One region of the Sinorhizobium sp. BG8 genome, then DNA from elsewhere that is predicted to be linked to it. Evidence: predicted binding sites of a transcription regulator. Region 1 holds the regulator's gene; each other region holds the start of a gene.
What was found. Region 1 encodes LexA, which represses DNA repair genes until DNA is damaged. Its sites were predicted from a motif close to TGTTCNNNNTGTGTTCNG; they were not measured.
Positions count from the first base shown of each region.

Region 2: recA (recombinase RecA) is a predicted target of LexA. The motif match lies at 5,049-5,066, and genes of this name have one in related genera.
Region 3: F3Y30_RS08025 (PA0069 family radical SAM protein) is a predicted target of LexA. The motif match lies at 4,015-4,032, and genes of this name have one in related genera.

Region 1 is NZ_CP044011.1:2,989,908-2,996,340, reverse strand. It holds gene lpxB (lipid-A-disaccharide synthase) at 1-7, shown strand, start outside; gene gltA (citrate synthase) at 35-1,330, opposite strand; gene F3Y30_RS14140 (ComEC/Rec2 family competence protein) at 1,632-4,076, shown strand; gene lexA (transcriptional repressor LexA) at 4,097-4,813, opposite strand; partial or broken gene glp (gephyrin-like molybdotransferase Glp) at 4,951-6,170, opposite strand; gene moaC (cyclic pyranopterin monophosphate synthase MoaC) at 6,167-6,433, opposite strand, start outside.
Region 2 is NZ_CP044011.1:3,135,538-3,141,970, reverse strand. It holds gene F3Y30_RS14870 (ATP-binding protein) at 290-2,893, shown strand; gene F3Y30_RS14865 (pseudouridine-5'-phosphate glycosidase) at 3,043-3,969, opposite strand; partial or broken gene F3Y30_RS14860 (carbohydrate kinase family protein) at 4,022-4,968, opposite strand; gene recA (recombinase RecA) at 5,192-6,280, shown strand.
Region 3 is NZ_CP044011.1:1,736,795-1,743,227, forward strand. It holds gene F3Y30_RS08005 (F0F1 ATP synthase subunit C) at 1-209, shown strand, start outside; gene F3Y30_RS08010 (F0F1 ATP synthase subunit B) at 288-920, shown strand; gene F3Y30_RS08015 (F0F1 ATP synthase subunit B) at 933-1,418, shown strand; gene F3Y30_RS08020 (ribonuclease HII) at 1,863-2,582, opposite strand; gene F3Y30_RS08025 (PA0069 family radical SAM protein) at 2,796-3,953, opposite strand; gene F3Y30_RS08030 (glycosyl transferase) at 4,155-4,682, shown strand; gene moaB (molybdenum cofactor biosynthesis protein B) at 4,701-5,243, opposite strand; gene F3Y30_RS08040 (4-(cytidine 5'-diphospho)-2-C-methyl-D-erythritol kinase) at 5,244-6,152, opposite strand; gene F3Y30_RS08045 (tetratricopeptide repeat protein) at 6,159-6,433, opposite strand, start outside.

The sequences.
Region 1 (6,433 bases):
TTTCTGACCGGGCTTTGTCTTTTGAGGGCCTGCCTCAGGATTGACGCTTCGAAACCGGTACGTAGTCGCGCTTCGGTGCACCAACATAGAGCTGGCGCGGACGGCCGATGCGCTGTTCCGGATCCTCGATCATCTCGTTCCACTGCGCGATCCAGCCGACGGTGCGCGCAAGAGCGAAGAGCACGGTGAACATGGTCGTGGGGAAGCCCAGGGCCTTCAGCGTGATGCCGGAGTAGAAGTCGATGTTCGGATAAAGCTTCTTCTCGATGAAGTAGCTGTCGGTCAGCGCGATGCGCTCCAGTTCCATCGCCACTTCGAGAAGCGGATCGTCCTTGTGACCGAGTTCGGCCAGAACCTCATGCGTGGTCTTCTGCATGATCTTGGCGCGCGGGTCGTAGTTCTTGTAGACGCGATGTCCGAAGCCCATCAGGCGGAAGGGGTCGTTCTTGTCCTTGGCCCTTGCGACGAATTCCTGAATACGGTCGACCGAGCCGATTTCCGCGAGCATGTTCAACGCAGCCTCGTTCGCGCCACCATGGGCCGGACCCCACAGGCAGGCGATGCCGGCGGCGATGCAGGCGAACGGATTGGCGCCCGAGGAGCCGGCGAGGCGGACAGTCGAGGTCGATGCGTTCTGCTCGTGGTCGGCATGCAGGATGAAGATGCGGTCCATGGCGCGTGCCAGAACCGGGTTCACGACATACTCTTCGCACGGAACAGCAAAGCACATGCGCAGGAAGTTCGACGCGTAGTCGAGGTCGTTCTTCGGGTAAACGAAGGGCTGGCCGATATGGTACTTGTAGGCCATCGCGGCGAGCGTCGGCATCTTGGCGATCATGCGCAGGCTCGCGACCATGCGCTGGTGCGGATCCGTGATGTCCGTGGAGTCGTGATAGAAGGCCGAGAGGGCGCCGACACAGCCGCACATGACGGCCATCGGATGCGCATCGCGACGGAAGCCGGTGAAGAAGCGGCTCATCTGCTCGTGCACCATCGTGTGATGCGTTACGCGATAGTCGAAGTCGTCCTTCTGTGCCTTGGTCGGCAGTTCGCCGTAGAGAAGCAGGTAGCAGACTTCAAGGAAGTCGCCGTGCTCGGCGAGCTGCTCGATCGGGTAACCGCGGTGAAGCAGGACACCTTCGTCGCCGTCGATGTAGGTGATCTTGGATTCACATGAGGCCGTGGACGTAAAGCCCGGATCATAAGTGAACGAACCGGTCTGCTTGTAGAGCGTTCCGATATCGATAACGTCCGGACCAATCGACCCGGATCGTACCGGCAACTCGATGGACTTGCCACTTATCGATACATCCGCGCTTTTTCCTGTCATCACGACCTCCGTTTCTGCCACGTGGCACAGTTTTGTGCCAGACCTGTAGACTGCGGTGTTGCTATCCCATTTGCGCCCCCCTGCCAAGCATGACGAAGGGAGAATGGTGCGTTGCAATACGGCGTCCCGGCAACGCAATATCTACTCTTCCGCTGCAGTTGCAAGCAACTTCTGGGCGTGAAACTAAAATTAGGGAGGGGGCATATCTTCTGTCCTCTGACAGGCCGTTTTATCGACCGTAGATTGCAATGACGCGCAATTGACTGCATGATCCTCCGCGGTTTGCGGAGTTCGCCTTCGAATGCGGATAAGCGAGGACACGCATGATGCGCTGCAGGCTGACATCGAGGGTCAGGTTCCTCGGCTGCCGCATCCCAAGGTTGAAGTGCAGAAATCGTTTCCGAGGCAAGGGGCGGACATCCGCCACGGCGTCGGGCAAAGGCTCAGGAACGCCATTCACCGCGCCAACGGTCTAGGCGGACAGGCGCGCGAGGCAATCGCCACCGAGGGTGACCACGGGCATTTCTTCCTCTTTGTTCCCGTGCTGTTGGGGACGGGGTCCGGTTTGTGGTTCTTGCTTCCCCATGATCCGCCACTCGTCTTTGTCGCCCTTTCCTGCGCCGTATTCGCGTGGCCGGCCTTCCGCATGCGATACGCGCCGGACTGGAGAATGCCTGTCGCCGCCGCCGCTTTCCTGATGCCGCTTGGCATGCTCTTCGCGGCCTGGGAAAGCGAGAGAATGTCGACGATCCTGTTGGACTGCCCGGTGACGACGACTGTCGAGGGGCGCGTTCTGGCGAGGGAGGCGGACGCGGGCGGTCGTGTCCGATACACCCTGAGGCTCACCAGCACGCATGACCCTGCGCTCAGGCGTCCTCCGATGACCATCAACATTATCTCCCGAGGAAAGAGCGCCCCTTTTGATTTGGGGGACATCATCACGGGGCGAGCGAGACTGAGCCCTCCCTCGGGACCAGCCCTCCCTGGTCTCAATGACTTTTCCTTCGATGCCTACATGGCCGGCACGGGTGCCGTCGGTTTCTTCTACGGAAAACCCGAGCTCATTCAGACGCGCATGGAGGATGTCGAAGCGGTTGGTCTGCGCGAGGCCTTCTGGCAGAAAGTGGAGGGATGGAGAAACGGGATCTCGGATAGAATTCGGGACGCGATTCCGGGGGATTCCGGTGCGATCGCTGCGGCTCTCGTCACCGCCGAACAGCGCGCGATCAGCGACGAGACCGTCGAAGCACTGAGGCAGGCGGGACTTGCGCATGTGCTCGCAATCTCCGGCCTCAACATGGTGCTCGCGGCCGGTACCTTCCTGGTCGGCGCCCGGTCGGTGCTTGTGATCTTTCCGGGGCTTGCCGAGCGCTATCCCATCAGAAAGTTCGCAGCAGCCGGTGCGCTCGGGATGGTGACGCTCTACATCCTGATCTCCGGCGGCGCCGTTTCGGCAGTGCGGTCCTGGATCATGATCTCGATCATGCTCATAGCCGTGTTCTTCGACCGTGTTGCGATCAGCCTGCGCAACATCGCCCTTTCGGCGCTGGTCATCCTCGCCGTCACGCCGTCGGCGGTGACGGGACCGGGCTTCCAGATGTCCTACGCGGCTACGCTCGGACTGGTGGCCGCCTATGCTATCTGGCGTGATCGCCCGGTAAAACGCGCGACGGCCTCGCTCAGGACTACCCGGATCCTGCGACCGGTCACGGCCTTCATCAGCGGACTGGTTCTGTCGTCACTGGTTGGAAGCCTCGCCACCCTTATCTACTCCATGGCGCATTTCCATCGCATTCCGGCATTCGGGCTTGCCGGAAATCTCGTCGCCATGCCCGTCATCAGCCTAGTCGTCATGCCCGCAGGCATGATCGCAATGCTGCTCATGCCGTTCGGGATCGACCAACCTGCCCTCTATGTGATGGGCAAGGGGATAGGGTGGATGATCGACATGTCGCACTGGGTCGCGGGGTGGGGAGGGGAAATCGTCACTGGCCGCCTACCGCAGGAAAGCGTCTACCTGATCGCAGCGGGCGGCGGCTTGCTCTGCATCCTGCATACGAGACTGCGGCTTATCGGCCTTCCGCTCATCGCGGCTGGCATCCTGGCACTCCTCCCGGAAACGAGGCTGCCGGAGGTACTCGTTTCCGAGGATGCAAAACTCGTTGGCGTGGTCTCTGCAACAGGCGTGTCGATCAACAGGCAGAAACCGCCAGCCTTCGTCTATGATCAGTGGCGGCGAGCTCTGCGTCTCGGTCCCTACAGCCCCCCCCACATGGCCGCAGCGCGTGCCAGTACATTCGGCGAGACAGCAACCCGGCGTCAAACGCTGTCCGGTCGCGACCATAAAATGGAGGACGGCCCAGCCGTCCGCGCGGCGATGAAGGAGGCGTTTGGCGCGCAAGCCGAACCCTCGCGGTTCCTATGCCGCCCGAAACAATGGTGTGCCGTACGGTCGCCTTCCGGATGGCGCATCGTGGCAATCGAGGATCCGGCCTACCTTGCAGCGGCCTGCGGAACGGCAGATCTGGTGATCGCGCCGCAATTCCTGAAATCCGCGGCTTGCAGTGCCACCATCGTAACGGCACAGACGTTGAGGCGGACAGGAGCGCTCGAAATCTATGCTCTGGGCGGGCACGGGTCATTTCCCGCGAACGCCCGCATCGAGACGTCGATCACGTCATTGGACAGGCCATGGGCCATGCACCGTACATATGATTGGCGCAGCAATCAGTTCAAGGCGGAGTAGGCGTCAGGCGGACGCGTGCCTCAATGATAGCGGCGGATGAGCCCCACAAGCTTTCCCTGGATCTTCACGCGGTCAGGGCCGAAGATCCTTGTTTCGTATGCGGGGTTTGCCGCCTCGAGAGCGATGGACGCACCCTTGCGACGGAACCGCTTTAGCGTCGCTTCCTCGTCGTCCACGAGGGCTACTACGATTTCACCCGGATTGGCGTTGCTGGCATTCCGGATAATGACGGTGTCACCATCGAGAATGCCGGCCTCGATCATCGAGTCGCCCTTGACCTCAAGGGCATAGTGCTCGCCGCTGCCGATCATTTCGGCCGGAATGGTAATGTCGTGGGTGTTGTTCTGGATAGCGGAAATCGGCACACCGGCAGCGATCCGGCCCATGACGGGGATGGAGACCGACGAGGAGAAGTCGTCGCCTGCCGCCGCTTTCTGTGCTGGAGGCGGCTGTGTCTTGCCTCTGCTTCCCTCGATCACGCTCGGCGAGAAACCGCGCTTCGGCTGAAGGCTCGATGAATAGGAGTCCGGCAGCTTTATGACCTCGAGGGCGCGCGCCCTGTTCGGGAGGCGGCGGATGAAGCCTCTTTCCTCCAGCGCCGTGATGAGCCGGTGGATGCCGGACTTGGATGCCAGGTCGAGCGCATCCTTCATTTCATCAAAGGATGGCGGGATTCCCGACTCCTTCATCCGCTCGTGGATGAACAAGAGAAGTTCCTGTTGCTTGCGCGTCAGCATATCCTGCACCCCAGAATCATTAGTGAAACAAATCCAGAACAGACACTATATGTTCCATATGTGTTCCGCAAGTGGATAAGATTTCGTGAAGGTACGGCGCAGAATGCGAGATTATTCTCGACGAAGCAGCGAGAATCTCAGGCTGGCTCCCGCAGCATGAGGACATCGCATTGCGCGCCGGCTTCCAGTGCCGGGGCATGCGGCGGGCGGACGATCAGGCAGTCCGATCCGGCAAAAACCTTCATCATGGAGGAGTCCTGCTGGCCGAACGCACTCGCCGCGAGCGAGCCATCCTGCAAGCGGATGATGCGTGCGCGCAAATAGTCCTGGCGGCGATCGTTCTCGGCTAGAGCGGTCGCGGTCACCAGCGTGCGCAAACGATTCCTGGCCGGGGTTCGAGCGAGCCGGTGCACGAGGGGTTCCAGGAACAACAAACCGCAAACGAGGCTCGAAACCGGATTTCCGGGCAGGCCGAACACCTGTGCCTTACCCAATTTGCCGACCATCAAGGGTTTTCCCGGGCGCATTGCGATACGCCAGAAATCGAGCTGCATACCCGCTTCTCGCATCACGCCCTGGACGAGGTCATGGTCGCCGACGGACGCACCTCCGAGGGTCACGATCACGTCGGGGCTGTGGCGGCGGCGGCCTCAATGACCGCCCGCAGTGCGACGGGATCGTCCTTTACGATGCCGAAATCAACGATCTCCGCGCCAGCCTCCCGTCCAAGAGCCGCGACGCCGAAACCGTTGGACGCGACGATCTGGCTGGGGCCGGGCGGTGTTCCCGGTGCCACGAGTTCGTCGCCGGTGGCGATGAGGGCGATCCGCGGTCGGGCATAGACCGTGAGCTCCGGATAATTCATCGCAGCAGCGACCGTGAGGCGACCGGCGTCGAGGAGGTCACCGCTGTGCAGGACGACTTCGCCCTCGGTAAAGTCCTGGCCGCGTGGCCGGATGTGACGACCCTTTGCTGGCACGAAGGTCGTTCGCACCCTAAGCTCGTCCAGTCTCTCCGCGTCCTCCTGCAGAAGGACGGTATCCGCACCCGCTGGAAGAGGTGCGCCGGTGAAAATCCGTACCGCCTGACCGGGTTCTACCGTGCCTCCGAAAGCGTGCCCTGCAGCGGACGTTCCGACGACGGCCAGTACCGATCCGGGCTTCTCGATATCGGAGTGGCGAAGCGCATAGCCGTCCATTGCTGAATTATCGAAGGGCGGCTGGGTCAGGCGGGCTCGAACGTCTTGCGCAAGCACGCGGCCTGCGCCGTCGTGGAGGGGCACGATTTCCGTCCGCTCTGAAGGCACGGCAGCCGCCAGCAAACGGTCCAGGGCCTCGGCGACGGGTAGAAGGTTCATGTGCGTGCTGTCTCGTCGCGGCGATAGTCGCCGGAACGTCCCCCGGATTTCTCGACGAGCCGGACGCCGCCGATTTCCATTTCGCGGTCCGCGGCCTTGGCCATGTCGTAGATGGTGAGGCAGGCGACGCTGACTGCAGTGAGCGCTTCCATCTCGACGCCTGTCCGGCCGCTCAACTTTGCCATGGCCTCAACCCTGAGCCCGGGGAGGGCAGGGTCTTCCGAGATGTCGACGGCAACCTTCGTCAGCATGAGCGGGTGGCA
Region 2 (6,433 bases), 150 kb from region 1:
ACAAGGACTGGCATGCCGTTGTCCAGCAGAACCTTGCCGGTGGCGCTACGGTGACGACGGCGGCTTTCGGGCAATCCTACGCCATATGGGGGAGGAGGAGAGCGGCGAGAGCCGGGCCGATCCATTGACCACCGGCGATGCCGCGGCGCACGGAGGGGCGATATTCCCTGTGAATTGGCTCCGCGGCTTTCATTCCAAGGCTTTTTGCGCTTCTCTCGCGGGGCTACACATGATTCCCGAGGCGTTGCCGGCATTTGATGCGCCGGCTCGATCGGCAAGCGAGGGGTTGATGACGAAAGTACGGCAGGCGGGCGAGTATCACACGCCGATCGTGGACCGGGGAACCCGTCCGGGCGTGGTCCTGCGCATCATCCTGCTGGCCATCGTCCTGACGCTATCGGCCGGTGGCTTCATCTTCTTCAAGAACCAGCTCGAAAACGAGATCGTTCTCGGCGTTCTGGGCGTGCTCGCGATGACCGGGATATTCTTCCTGGTTTCGGCGATCATCGGATTCATCGAGTTCATGCCGGAGTACCGTTCCGACGAACTGTCCCGGACCTTCATCGATTCGCATCCGGATGGAACGCTGATCACGGATCGCAAGGGTCGGATCGTTTATGCGAACGCTGCCTATGCGGCGCTCACGGGCGCATCGGGAGAGGCGGACGTGCAGACGCTCGAAGCGCTGCTCTCGCGCAACCGCGAATCGACCGAGGCTGTCTACCGGCTGACGAACGGCCTGCATGAAGGCAAGGAAGGCTCGGAGGAGTTCCGGCTGCTGAAGCCGCTGAACACGCTTTCCGGCGGTGGGGTAGGCGCGCACTGGTATCGCCTGAAAGCACGCGTTCTACCGAACCGGGAACATGGCGGCCAGCCACTCTACATCTGGCAGATCTCCGATATCACCCACGAACGGGACGAGCAGGAACGGTTTTTCAAGGAACTCCAGAACGCGATCGACTATCTCGACCACGCGCCGGTGGGCTTCCTCTCGGCCGGTCGCAAGGGCGAGATCTTCTACATCAACGCGACCCTTGCCGAATGGCTCGGCATCGATCTCACCAAGTTCCATTCGGGAACGACGACGATCGCCGATCTCGTGGCCGGCGAGGGGCTTGCGCTCGTACAGTCGGTCCAGGCCGAGCCGGGGTCGAAGAAGACAGAAATTCTCGACCTCGACCTGCGCAAGAGCAACGGGCAGAGCCTGCCCGTGCGGCTCGTGCACCGCGTTTCCTCGATGCGTGACGGTGCGCCCGGGGAAAGCCGGACGATCGTTCTTGCGCGCGACAACGCAGACGAGAGCGATCAGTCCGCCTCGATCGCGGCGATGCGCTTCACGCGCTTCTTCAACAACACCCCGATGGCCATTGCTTCCGTTGACGGAAACGGACGCATCCTTCGAACCAACGCGCCGTTCCTCAAGCTGTTTTCGGGTGTTGTTTCGCGCGACGACATCGGCAAGGGCGCCAAACTCGAAGCGATCGTGCACGAGACGGACCGGCTGCGCATGCAGGGGGCGCTGGAATCGGCCAAGGATCGCCAGAGCGACATACCGCCGATCGATTCGCTGCACCCCGCCGACGACGGGCGGCACTTCCGCTTCTACGTCAATGCCGTGATCGACCAGAGCGAACAGGCGCCGGAAGAGGCAGCCATCGTCTATGCCGTCGAGATCACCGAGCAGAAGGCGCTCGAGACGCAGATGGCCCAGACGCAGAAGATGAATGCGGTCGGAACGCTCGCGGGCGGTATCGCGCACGACTTCAACAACGTCCTGACGGCGATCCTGCTGTCGTCCGATCACCTGCTGCTTTCGGCGCGACCCTCCGATTCGAGTTTTGCGGATCTGATGGAGATCAAGCGCAACGCCAACCGCGCTGCGGTGCTGGTGCGCCAGCTGCTCGCCTTCTCGCGCAAGCAGACGATGCGACCGACCGTGCTCAACATGACCGATGTTATCGGCGACCTGCGCATGCTGGTCGACCGCATGACCGGGACCAATGTGAGGATCGAGGCGGACTATGGCCGCGACCTCTGGCCCGTGAAGACGGATCTCGGCCAGTTCGAGCAGGTATTGATCAACCTTGCAGTCAACGCCCGCGACGCGATGCCCGACGGAGGGGTCATCACCTTCCGCACCCGCAATCTGCCGGCGGAGGAGGCGGTGCAGCTGAACCACCGTGAACTGCCGGAGGGCGACTATGTGCAGATCGAGGTTACAGACCAGGGAACGGGCATACCGCCGGAAATAGTCGACAAGATCTTCGAGCCCTTCTTCACCACCAAGGAGGTGGGCAAGGGAACGGGCCTCGGACTTTCCATGGTCTATGGCATCGTCAAGCAATCCGGTGGCTACATCTTCCTCGATTCGGAAGTGGGCAGGGGGACGACCTTCAGGATCCTGATGCCGCGATACATCGAGGAGGCCGTGCCTCTGGTCGAGCAGGCGGAGGCCGCCCGCAGTGCGGTTGCGCCCACGGCCTCGGTGCAGCCAGCGACCCAGGAGCCCAAGGACCTCACGGGCGATTCTGCCGTCGTGCTTCTCGTCGAGGACGAGGAGGCGGTGCGGCGTGGCGGAAAGCGGATGCTGGAGACCCGCGGCTACACGGTCTACGAGGCCGGATCGGGCGTCGAGGCACTCGATATTATGGACGAGTTGAACGGTGCGGTCGACATCGTGGTGTCGGACGTGGTCATGCCGGAAATGGACGGGCCGTCATTGTTGCGCGAACTGCGCAAGAGTTATCCCGATCTCAAGTTCATCTTCGTTTCCGGCTATGCGGAAGACGCCTTCGCCCGCAATCTGCCGGCGGATGCGAAATTCGGCTTCCTGCCGAAGCCGTTTTCGCTGAAGCAACTTGCCGAAGCCGTGCGGGACATGCTCGATTCGTAAATCTCGCACCGCCGCTGGCGGTAGCGAGGAGGGGCGGCACCGAGCAGGTGGGCTTTTTCAGTGAAAGCCGGTGCACTTCCCTCGTGTCAGGGGCTCGAATGCAAACCGGACGCACGATAGCGCGCGTCCGGCAGAACCTGGGCTATGCCTCAATCGGCGAGCGCGACGGCGATCTCAGCTGCGAGGCGTGCATTGTTTTCCACGAGCGCGATGTTGGTCGCGAGGCTGCGGCCGTCCGTCAGTCGGAAAAGCGTATCGAGCAGGTAGGGCGTGACCTCCTTGCCGATGATCTCATCGCGTTCCGCATTGTCGAGCGCGCGATTGATGTAGATTTCCATCTCCTCGCGCGGGATCTCGTTTTCCTCCGGCACGGGGTTCGCGATGAGCATGCCGCCGTCCACGCCGAGCTGGTCGCGCACCAGCTGGAAATTCGCGATGGCCGCGGGGCTGTTCAGCGTGAGCGGGCTTGGCAGGCCAGAATCGCGCGACCAGAAGGCCGGGAACTTGGCGCTATCGTAGGTTACGACCGGCACGCCGCGCGTCTCCAGCACCTCGAGTGTCTTCGGGATGTCGAGGATCGCCTTGGCGCCGGCACAGACGACGATGACGCTGGTGCGCGCCAGTTCATCGAGGTCGGCGGAGATGTCGAAGCTCTCCTCCGCCTTGCGATGCACGCCGCCGATGCCGCCCGTGGCGAAGACCCTGATTCCTGCGCGGGCGGCAGCGATCATCGTCGCGGCCACCGTCGTTGCGCCCGTGCGCCGCTCGGCAATGGCGAAGGCGAGATCCGCGCGCGAAAGCTTCATCGCCCCCTCGGTTTTCGAGAGTGCTTCAAGCTCCGCATTCTCCAGGCCGATTTTCAGAACGCCGTTCACGACTGCGATCGTTGCGGGAATCGCACCCTCGGCGCGTATGATCGCCTCGACGCTGCGAGCCATTTCCAGATTGCCGGGGTAGGGCATGCCGTGGGTGATGATGGTCGATTCGAGCGCAACGATGGGCGCGTTGCGGGCCTTGGCGGCCGCGACCTCTTGCGAATATTCCATCGGCAGCAAGGGGGAAACGGTTCTGGTCATTGGTTTATCCTTACGTACGGCCCTGCGGCCGGGCAGTTGACGGCGAGCGATCTCATGACAGGATTTCGGCCTCTGGCACAAGGGTAAGCGCCGCCGATAGCGACGCCTCGCTCATATTTTCCGAGACGGCGAGCGGCGAGGATACCGCGATCACGGCCGCGGCGACACCACGGCGCAGCGATTCGGCAAGGTCGTGGCCGCTCGCCCGGGCGGAGAGAAAGCCGGCCGCAAGGGCGTCGCCGGCACCGGTAACGTCGCCGACCCTATCGATCGCCGGTGGCTTGACGCGGACTGCTCCACTCTGGTCGAAGGCGATGGCGGCTGCGCCGCCGCGTGTGATCGCGCCCCCTTCAGCCCGGCGGCACGAAGGGTCTCGGGCCAGTGTTCAGGCGCGGTGGGCGCGGCACCGGTCAACGCGCGCGCCTCGGCTTCGTTCATGAACAGATAGTCGAGGCCCTCAAGGCATGCGGCAAAGCGCACGACCTTGGCCGGAGAAATCGCGATCGCCGCGAGCGGTCTTGAAGCTTTCACGGCCGACGCGGCGATCGCCTCCAGCGTCTCTGCGGGCAGATTTCCGTCGCAGAGCAGGCCATCGCTTGCCGCTATTGCCTCCCGCACGGCCCGCTGCTGCAGCCGGCGCGGCGAGAACAGCCGGTAGAGTTCCATGTCCGCCAGCGCGATCACCAGGTTGCCGTCCCGCTCCAGAATGGCGGTGTAGCTAGGGGTGGCGCGGTCGAGAAATGTGAAGGGCGTGTCCTCCACGCCAGAATCGGCGGCGGCCGCAGCCACAAGTGCGCCGTCACTGTCTCCGCCGCGAGGCGAGATCAGCCGGACCGCATGGCCGAGCCGGGCGAGGTTGCGCGCGGCATTGAAGACGCCGCCGCCGGCCTCGACGAACCATTCGCCGGGATTCGAGGCTCCCGGGGCCGTCTCGCCGCTGATGCGTCCGCGGCGATCAACATGGGCGCCACCGAGAGCGAGAATACGTAGCTTTTTCATAGTCTTCCTTGACGCTTTCGGTCTTCCCGGGAATGCCGGCGCCGGCCGAAGTGCCTTTGCACGAAGCCGTTTATCCACGCCGAAACGAAAATAGAACACTCCCCGATTGGGCAATTTTATCAGTTGGATAAATGGTGGTTGCGAAATGAGAACAAAGAGTGTACATAGCTTTCATCGACGGCTTCATTGCCTGTGTCGCTTCAATAACCTAAAGGTGGACCCAATGGCACAAAACTCTTTGCGGCTCGTAGAGGATAAATCGGTGGATAAAAGCAAGGCACTCGAAGCGGCACTTTCCCAGATCGAGCGCTCTTTCGGCAAGGGCTCTATCATGAAGCTCGGCTCGAAGGACAGCGTGGTCGAGATCGAAACGATCCCGACCGGCTCACTCGGTCTCGACATTGCGCTCGGCGTCGGCGGACTGCCGAAGGGACGCATCATCGAGATCTATGGTCCCGAAAGCTCGGGCAAGACGACGCTTGCGCTGCAGACCATCGCGGAAGCCCAGAAGAAGGGCGGTATCTGCGGCTTCGTCGACGCGGAACATGCGCTCGATCCGGTCTATGCCCGCAAGCTGGGCGTCGATCTTGAAAACCTTCTGATCTCGCAGCCGGACACCGGCGAGCAGGCGCTGGAGATCACCGATACGCTGGTGCGTTCGGGGGCGATCGACGTGCTCGTCATCGACTCGGTCGCGGCGCTCACGCCGAGGGCTGAAATCGAGGGCGAAATGGGCGACAGCCTGCCGGGCCTTCAGGCCCGCCTGATGAGCCAGGCGCTTCGCAAGCTTACGGCCTCCATCTCGAAGTCGAACTGCATGGTGATCTTCATCAACCAGATCCGCATGAAGATCGGCGTCATGTTCGGCTCGCCGGAGACGACCACCGGCGGCAACGCACTGAAGTTCTATGCCTCCGTCCGCCTCGACATTCGCCGCATCGGTTCGGTCAAGGAGCGCGACGAGGTGATCGGCAACCAGACCCGCGTGAAGGTCGTCAAGAACAAGATGGCGCCTCCCTTCAAGCAGGTCGAATTCGACATCATGTATGGCGAAGGCGTTTCGAAGACGGGCGAGCTGATCGATCTCGGCGTCAAGGCGGGGATCGTCGAGAAATCCGGCGCCTGGTTCTCCTACAACAGCCAGCGCCTGGGGCAGGGCAGGGAGAACGCCAAGGTGTTCCTGCGCGACAATCCGGACACGGCCCGCGAGATCGAGATGGCCCTGCGGCAGAACGCCGGACTGATCGCCGACAAGTTCCTCGAGAACGGCGGCCCGGAGGCCGACGACGGGAATGATGCCGCCGAGATGTGAGCGGCATTTGAATTTGGGTTCGAGAGCCGGCCTCCCGACGCGGAGAGCCGGCTTTTTCGTGGCTGGACAGGGACGGGAGTGGGCGATAAAAGCCATCAGTTCTTGCAGTTCGGGAGGGGACCGGCAGTCTTTGGCGACGGTCGGTCGAACCAG
Region 3 (6,433 bases), 1.3 Mb from region 1:
AGTTCATCGGTGCAGGTCTGGCTTGCTTTGGTATGGCCGGTACGGCTCTCGGCCTCGGCAACATCTTCGGCAACTACCTTGCCGGCGCTCTGCGCAATCCGTCTGCCGCTGACGGCCAGTTCGGCCGCCTCGTATTCGGCTTCGCCGTTACGGAAGCTCTGGGCATCTTCTCGCTGCTCATCGCTCTCCTCCTCCTCTTCGCCGTCTAATATCGGCTGAAGTCTGGACCATGGCCCGGCAACGGGCCGTGGTCCATGTAACATCTGAGAGTGCACCTGGAGGTGAGCATGTCTGCGACCCCGGCTCTGGCCGAGTCCACCCCTATCAAGATCGCTCAGGCTGAGACGACGACGGAAACGCACGACGCCGCTCCTGCGGGCGAGGTGCATACCGAAACCGGTGTCCCGCACGGCGAAGAACACGCGACCGGCGTCTTCCCGCCTTTCGACCAATCCACATTTGCTTCGCAGCTCCTCTGGCTGGCGATCACCTTCGGCGTCTTCTACCTGATCATGTCGAAGATCGTCATTCCGCGTATCGGCGGAATTCTGGAGAACCGCCACGACCGTATTGCTCAGGATCTCGACGAAGCGTCCCGTCTGAAGGCTGAAGCCGACGCCGCGATCGCGACATACGAGCAGGAACTCTCGGCCGCCAAGTCCAAGGGTCATGCTATCGCCGCTGATGCGCGCGACAGCGCCAAGGCTCGTGCCGACGCTGAACGTGCCAAGATCGAAACCTCGCTCCACGAGAAGATCGCGGCTGCTGAAACCCGGATCGCCGACATCAAGTCGAAGGCCCTGGCAGATGTTGGCTCGATCGCCGAGGAAACGGCAGCGGCTGTTGTCGAAAGCCTCATCGGCGGCAAGGTCGCCAAGGCGGACATCTCGTCTGCCGTCAAGTCGGCCGCGGCAGAGTAAGGAGCGCTTCTCATGGCATTTGATGCAACTTTCTTTGCATTCGTCGGTCTCGTACTCTTTCTCGCCCTGATCGTTTACCTGAAGGTGCCGGGCATGATGGCGAAGTCGCTTGACGCGCGCGCCGACAAGATCGGCAACGAGCTGGCGGAAGCCAAGCGCCTGCGTGAAGAGGCCCAGCACCTGCTGGCCGAATACCAGCGCAAGCGCAAGGACGCCGAAGCCGAGGCTGCAAGCATTGTCGCTGCCGCCGAGCGCGAAGCGGAAATGCTGACCGCCGAGGCCAAGCAGAAGACCGAGGAATACGTCACCCGTCGCACTGCTCTTTCCGAGCAGAAGATCAAGCAGGCCGAAGCGGACGCGATCAATGCAGTTCGCTCCGCAGCGGTTGATCTCGCCATTGCGGCTGCCGAAAGCGTCATTGTCGCCAAGAGCGATGCCGAGACCGGCAAGGCTCTGTTCGACAAGGCGATCGGTGAGGTCAAGTCTCGTCTGAACTGAGACACCAGGCAGATTGCATGATTTCAAAAGGCCGGAGAGATCCGGCCTTTTTTCGTTGTTGAACGTTCCTCCGATCCCCCGCTTCTCCGGATTGCCGGTTGGGGCAGCGCGACACCACTCAGGTGACGACGCTCCTTCTGCATGCTCCGACAGGCAGAGGAGGGTGGTAGATGTCCACCTGGATCACTCGAGGCTTCTCTGTCGCTGCAAGCAGATGTACTCGCACGAACCATTCGCTCGGCTGCACAACGGCCGGACCAGCGCGCTCCCGCCGGTGAATTCTGCTGCAGCATGGCACCGAAAGGTGGAAGCGGTCTCGGGAACAGGATGTGCTGAAGGATAGCGGGTAGAAGCCTGCAGAGCCGAATTCACGGATAGCCGCACGTGTTTTGCAGCGTAGGAGACGACCGTTAGGTCTGCAGACTGCGTGCGAAGCGCCCCGTATCAAAGATCGATCGGCAGTTCACCTTCTGCCGCGGCGTGCAGGATGTCATCGTCGTCCGTCTTGAAGGGACGGAAGCTCATACGGTGAATGGAGCAGGCGCCGAGTGTCGTGATCGCCTGGCGATGGACCGCAGTGGCGTAGCCGGCGTGAACAGCGAAGCCGTATCCGGGGTGAGTGGCATCCGCGCGCGCCATCATCCGGTCGCGCACGACCTTGGCGACGATCGAGGCTGCCGAGATGGAGAGCGACCGGGCGTCCCCCTTCACCACGGCCCGCCCGTCGCAGGAGAGTCCCGGAGGAACGTCGCGTCCGTCGGCGAGCACCAGCTTTGGTGTCACTTCCAGCCCCGCAACGGCCCGGCACATGGCGTCGAGGCTAGCCTTGCGGATATCCGTGCGGTCGATATGGCGCGCACCACTGGAAGCGACTGAGACAATCGAGGAGGCCAGGATCATAGAAAACAGGCTCTCCCGGATCTCGGCCGTCAGTTGCTTCGAATCGTGCAGGCCATCTGGAATGTTGTCGGGATCGAGAATCACGGCCGCGGCGACGACAGGGCCCGCAAGCGGTCCGCGGCCGGCCTCGTCGGTTCCCGCCACCGGCCACAGCCCGGATTTCATTGCAGAGAGTTCCATCTCGAAGTCCGGCCCTGAGGGCAGGTCGAAAAGGAGGCGGGAATCGGAGGATGCGCGTCGAGACATGCGGCGAAACTCGCACATCCTGCCGATTCCCTGCAAGTCCCCGGCAAGGGGCGGCGCCGGGGGAGGCCGGCGCCGCCGGGACAGGAGGGCGGGGCCGGAAGGTCGAATGCCTGTTGCGCGTCGACACGCGCCGCAGTCGGGGTGATGGGCCGCTAGACGCCGCGGCCGTTTCGATATCGCACTGCGCTTGAAGCAGCTTCGCAGGCGGCGTCCGGTTCCGGACGGCGCATCTCAGAGCAAGGATAGCTGCACGCCGCTACCGGATGGTGGCACGAAGAGGTCTGTCGCAAGCGATCTGCGGCTGCGGGTCAGTTCCAGCCGCTTCGTCGCCATCTCGAAACGCCGCGCGATCTGCCATGCATAGGGGCCGGCGCCCTTCATCCGCTTGCCGAATTCGGCGTCATAGTCCTTGCCGCCACGCATCGAACGCACCAGCGACATGACGTGCCTGTAGCGATCGGGATAGTTTCGAAGCAGCCAGTCGCGAAACAGCGGGCTCACCTCGAGCGGCAGGCGCAAAAGCACGTAGCTTGCCTCCGAAGCGCCGGCTGCCTTGCCTGAATCGAGAACCCGCTCGATCTCGTGATCGTTGAGGCCGGGTATGACCGGCGCCATCATCACGGAAACCGGAACGCCGGCATCGGACAACGACCTGATGGCCTCGAGGCGCTTGGCCGGCGTGGATGCGCGCGGCTCCATCGTGCGGGCGAGCTTGCGGTCGAGCGTCGTCACCGAGAGACCGACCCACGACAGTCCGCGCTTGGCCATGCGCGACAATATGTCGATGTCACGCATGATCATGGCCGACTTGGTGACAATGGAGACGGGATGGTTGGCCGCTTCCAGGACTTCGAGGATCTGGCGCATGATGCGCCACTCCTTCTCGATCGGCTGGTAGGGGTCGGTGTTGGTGCCGATCGCGATGACCCGCGGCTTGTAGCCCGGTTTCGATAGTTCCCGCTCGAGCAGCCGCGGCGCATCCGGCTTCGCAAAAAGCTTCGCCTCGAAATCGAGCCCCGCGGAAAGCCCCATATAGGCGTGGGACGGACGAGCGAAGCAATAGATGCAGCCATGCTCGCAACCCCGGTATGGGTTGACCGAGCGGTCGAAGGGAATATCCGGCGACTCGTTGCGGGTGATGATCGTGCGCGGCTTCTCGACCTGTACCTCGGTCTTGAAGGGCGGAAGATCCTCGATCGAATCCCAGCCGTCGTCGAATGCCTCGCGCGCCAGCGGTTCGAAACGCCCGGAGAAATTGAGCCCTGCACCCCGCCCGCGCCGACGATCGATTTCGATCCTCATGCCCGACTGCGCCATCATGGCTTCGGCAACGTCTTTCGTATTGGCGGGCGCAAGCGCACCCTGCCTGATGTCGGCAAGTTCGTTCATGGGGTTCTCCTGGCGAAGAAGCGACTCTCCGTTCCAATGACTATATTCCTATCCGGAAAAAGAGAACATTGCAAGAACAAACTTTATCGCCCCGGCAAGCGAAACCCGCATGAGGCGTACTGCCGCGTTGTGCGGTAACCATGGTTGCATTCTGTGACAATGCCGGTGGCATTCGTTGGTGCGATGCGGTATGTCAGGAAAATGCTGACAATCATGATGGAATGCAGGGACAACGAGGCCGAACTGGCCCAAACCTTGTCCGCGCTGGTTTCGGGCGCGGTCGAGGGTCTCGTGCGTGACGTCATTATCCTCGACCTCGGCTCGCGTGATGGTTCATGCCGAGTGGCTGATGCCGCCGGCTGCCGGTTCCTGACGCATTGGGACATGAAGGACGTCGTGCGCTCGGCGCGCGGCGACTGGCTGATGCTGCTCGAGCCGGGTTCGCGGCCGCTCACGGGCTGGGTGGATGTCGTGCAGGAATATGTGGCCCTGAACCGTTCCCCAGCGCGTTTCACCGGTTCGCGCAATCACAGGCGACCGTTCTTCAAGCGCTTCGGAAGGCGGCTTGCACCGCTGGAACGCGGATACCTGGTGTCGAAGCGGCAGGCGTCAGCCGTCGTGCGCACGGGGATGCGACTGGAACAGATCGCCACGGGCCATGCGACGAGAAATCTCGTGGCGGAGATCGTTCCTGCCTGGGCAGTGAAGGCGCTTCGCGCCGAGGACTGACGGACGCAAGCGGCCGGTTCAGCCGCGTTTCAGATGCTCGTCGAGACGGGGCATGATCTCCACGAAATTGCAGGGCAGGTGACGATAGTCGAGCTGCAGTCGCAGGATGCCATCCCAGGCGTCGCGACAGGCGCCCGGCGAACCCGGCAGCACGAAGATGAACGTCGAGTTGAGAACGCCGCCGGTCGCGCGGGACTGAATCGTCGAGGTTCCGATCTTGTCGTAGGAGATGCGGTGGAAGACCTCGGAGAAGCCGTCCATGCGCTTCTCGAACAATGGCTCCAGCGCCTCTGGCGTGACGTCGCGGCCAGTGAAGCCGGTCCCTCCAGTGGTGATGACGACGTCGATTGCCGGTTCGAGCGTCCAATCCGTTACCTGGGCGCGGATGAGCGCAATTTCGTCCGGCAGGATCTGCCGTGCCTCGAGCCTGTGCCCCGCGTCCTGGATCCGCTGGGCCAGCAGGTCGCCGGAGCGGTCATCGGCCATCGTGCGGGTGTCGGAAACGGTCAGAACCGCTATTCCCACCGGTATGAAAGGTCTTGTCGTTTCGAGTGTTGCCATTCAGGGGCTCCCCGCAAGGGTTTCTGTCGCGGCGACGAACCAGTCCGGCCGAAGCCGCGAAAGCGTCTCCTGTGCCTTCACTGCATCGGACCGGGGCCCGTATATCCCAAAACACGTTGCCCCAGAACCCGACATCCGCACAAGGCTTGCCCCGCTCTCCTCGAGCAGCGCTGCCGCCTCGCCAATCTCCGGCACCAGCACCCGCGCGGGCGGCTCGAGATCGTTTCGCATGCCTTCGAGGATGAAGGGCCACTCGACCCGTGTCCGGGGACTGTCGGGAAGAACGAGCGGATCGTTCGCCTTGGAGGTGAGCAGCCGGAAGACGAGGGGCGTCGAGACGGAAACGAGAGGGTTGACGAGCACCAGGGAAAGCGCGGGGAAATCCCTGAGCGGCAGAAGCTCTTCGCCGATCCCGCGCGCGAGCAGTGGGGTGGAGGCAACGCACATCGGCACGTCTGCGCCGAGCTGAGCCGCCATATCCATCAGATCGCCTTCCGCTATCGGTGCCCGCCAGAAGCGGGGAAGGGCGCGCAGCACGGCCGCCGCATCCGCCGAGCCGCCGCCGATGCCGGAAGAAACCGGAAGGTTCTTTTCGAGGTGGAGATGAAGCGGCGGTGCGGCCATGGCGCGGCTGGCGAGCCGCTGGCGCAGGAGATCGCGTGCCCTGATCACGAGGTTGTTGCCGGCATCGCTCTCGCCGAGCGCACCCGCAAAGGGACCGGAAATGGTGAACTGGTCCTCTTCGGCTGCCATCACCCCGAGCCGGTCGCCGAAGGCGCAGAAAGTCACCAGGGTCTCGAGGAGATGATAGCCGTCCTCGCGCTGGCCTACGACGTGGAGCGCGAGGTTGATCTTTGCCGGCGCCGGCTCGACGATGGCAAAGCCGGCAAGCCCGTCATGTCCGCTCATCCGGAATCAGGACTTCTTGTCCGCCTCCGTTCCTTCCGGAGAAGGATTCTTGACCGGCTTGGCACCGTCGGAGGCTTCTGCTGCAGCCGGAACGCTCTTGGTCAACGGCGGAAGGCCGTTTGCGATCTTTTCCTTGATCTTCGGGATCTGGTCTTCTTCCGGCTTCAGGCCGAGCGCGCGGTTCCACTGGAAGGTCGCCTCGAGCTTGCGCCCGACACGCCAGTAGGCGTCGCCAAGGTGATCGTTGATGGTGGCGTCGCCGGCCTTCAGCTCCGCTGCCC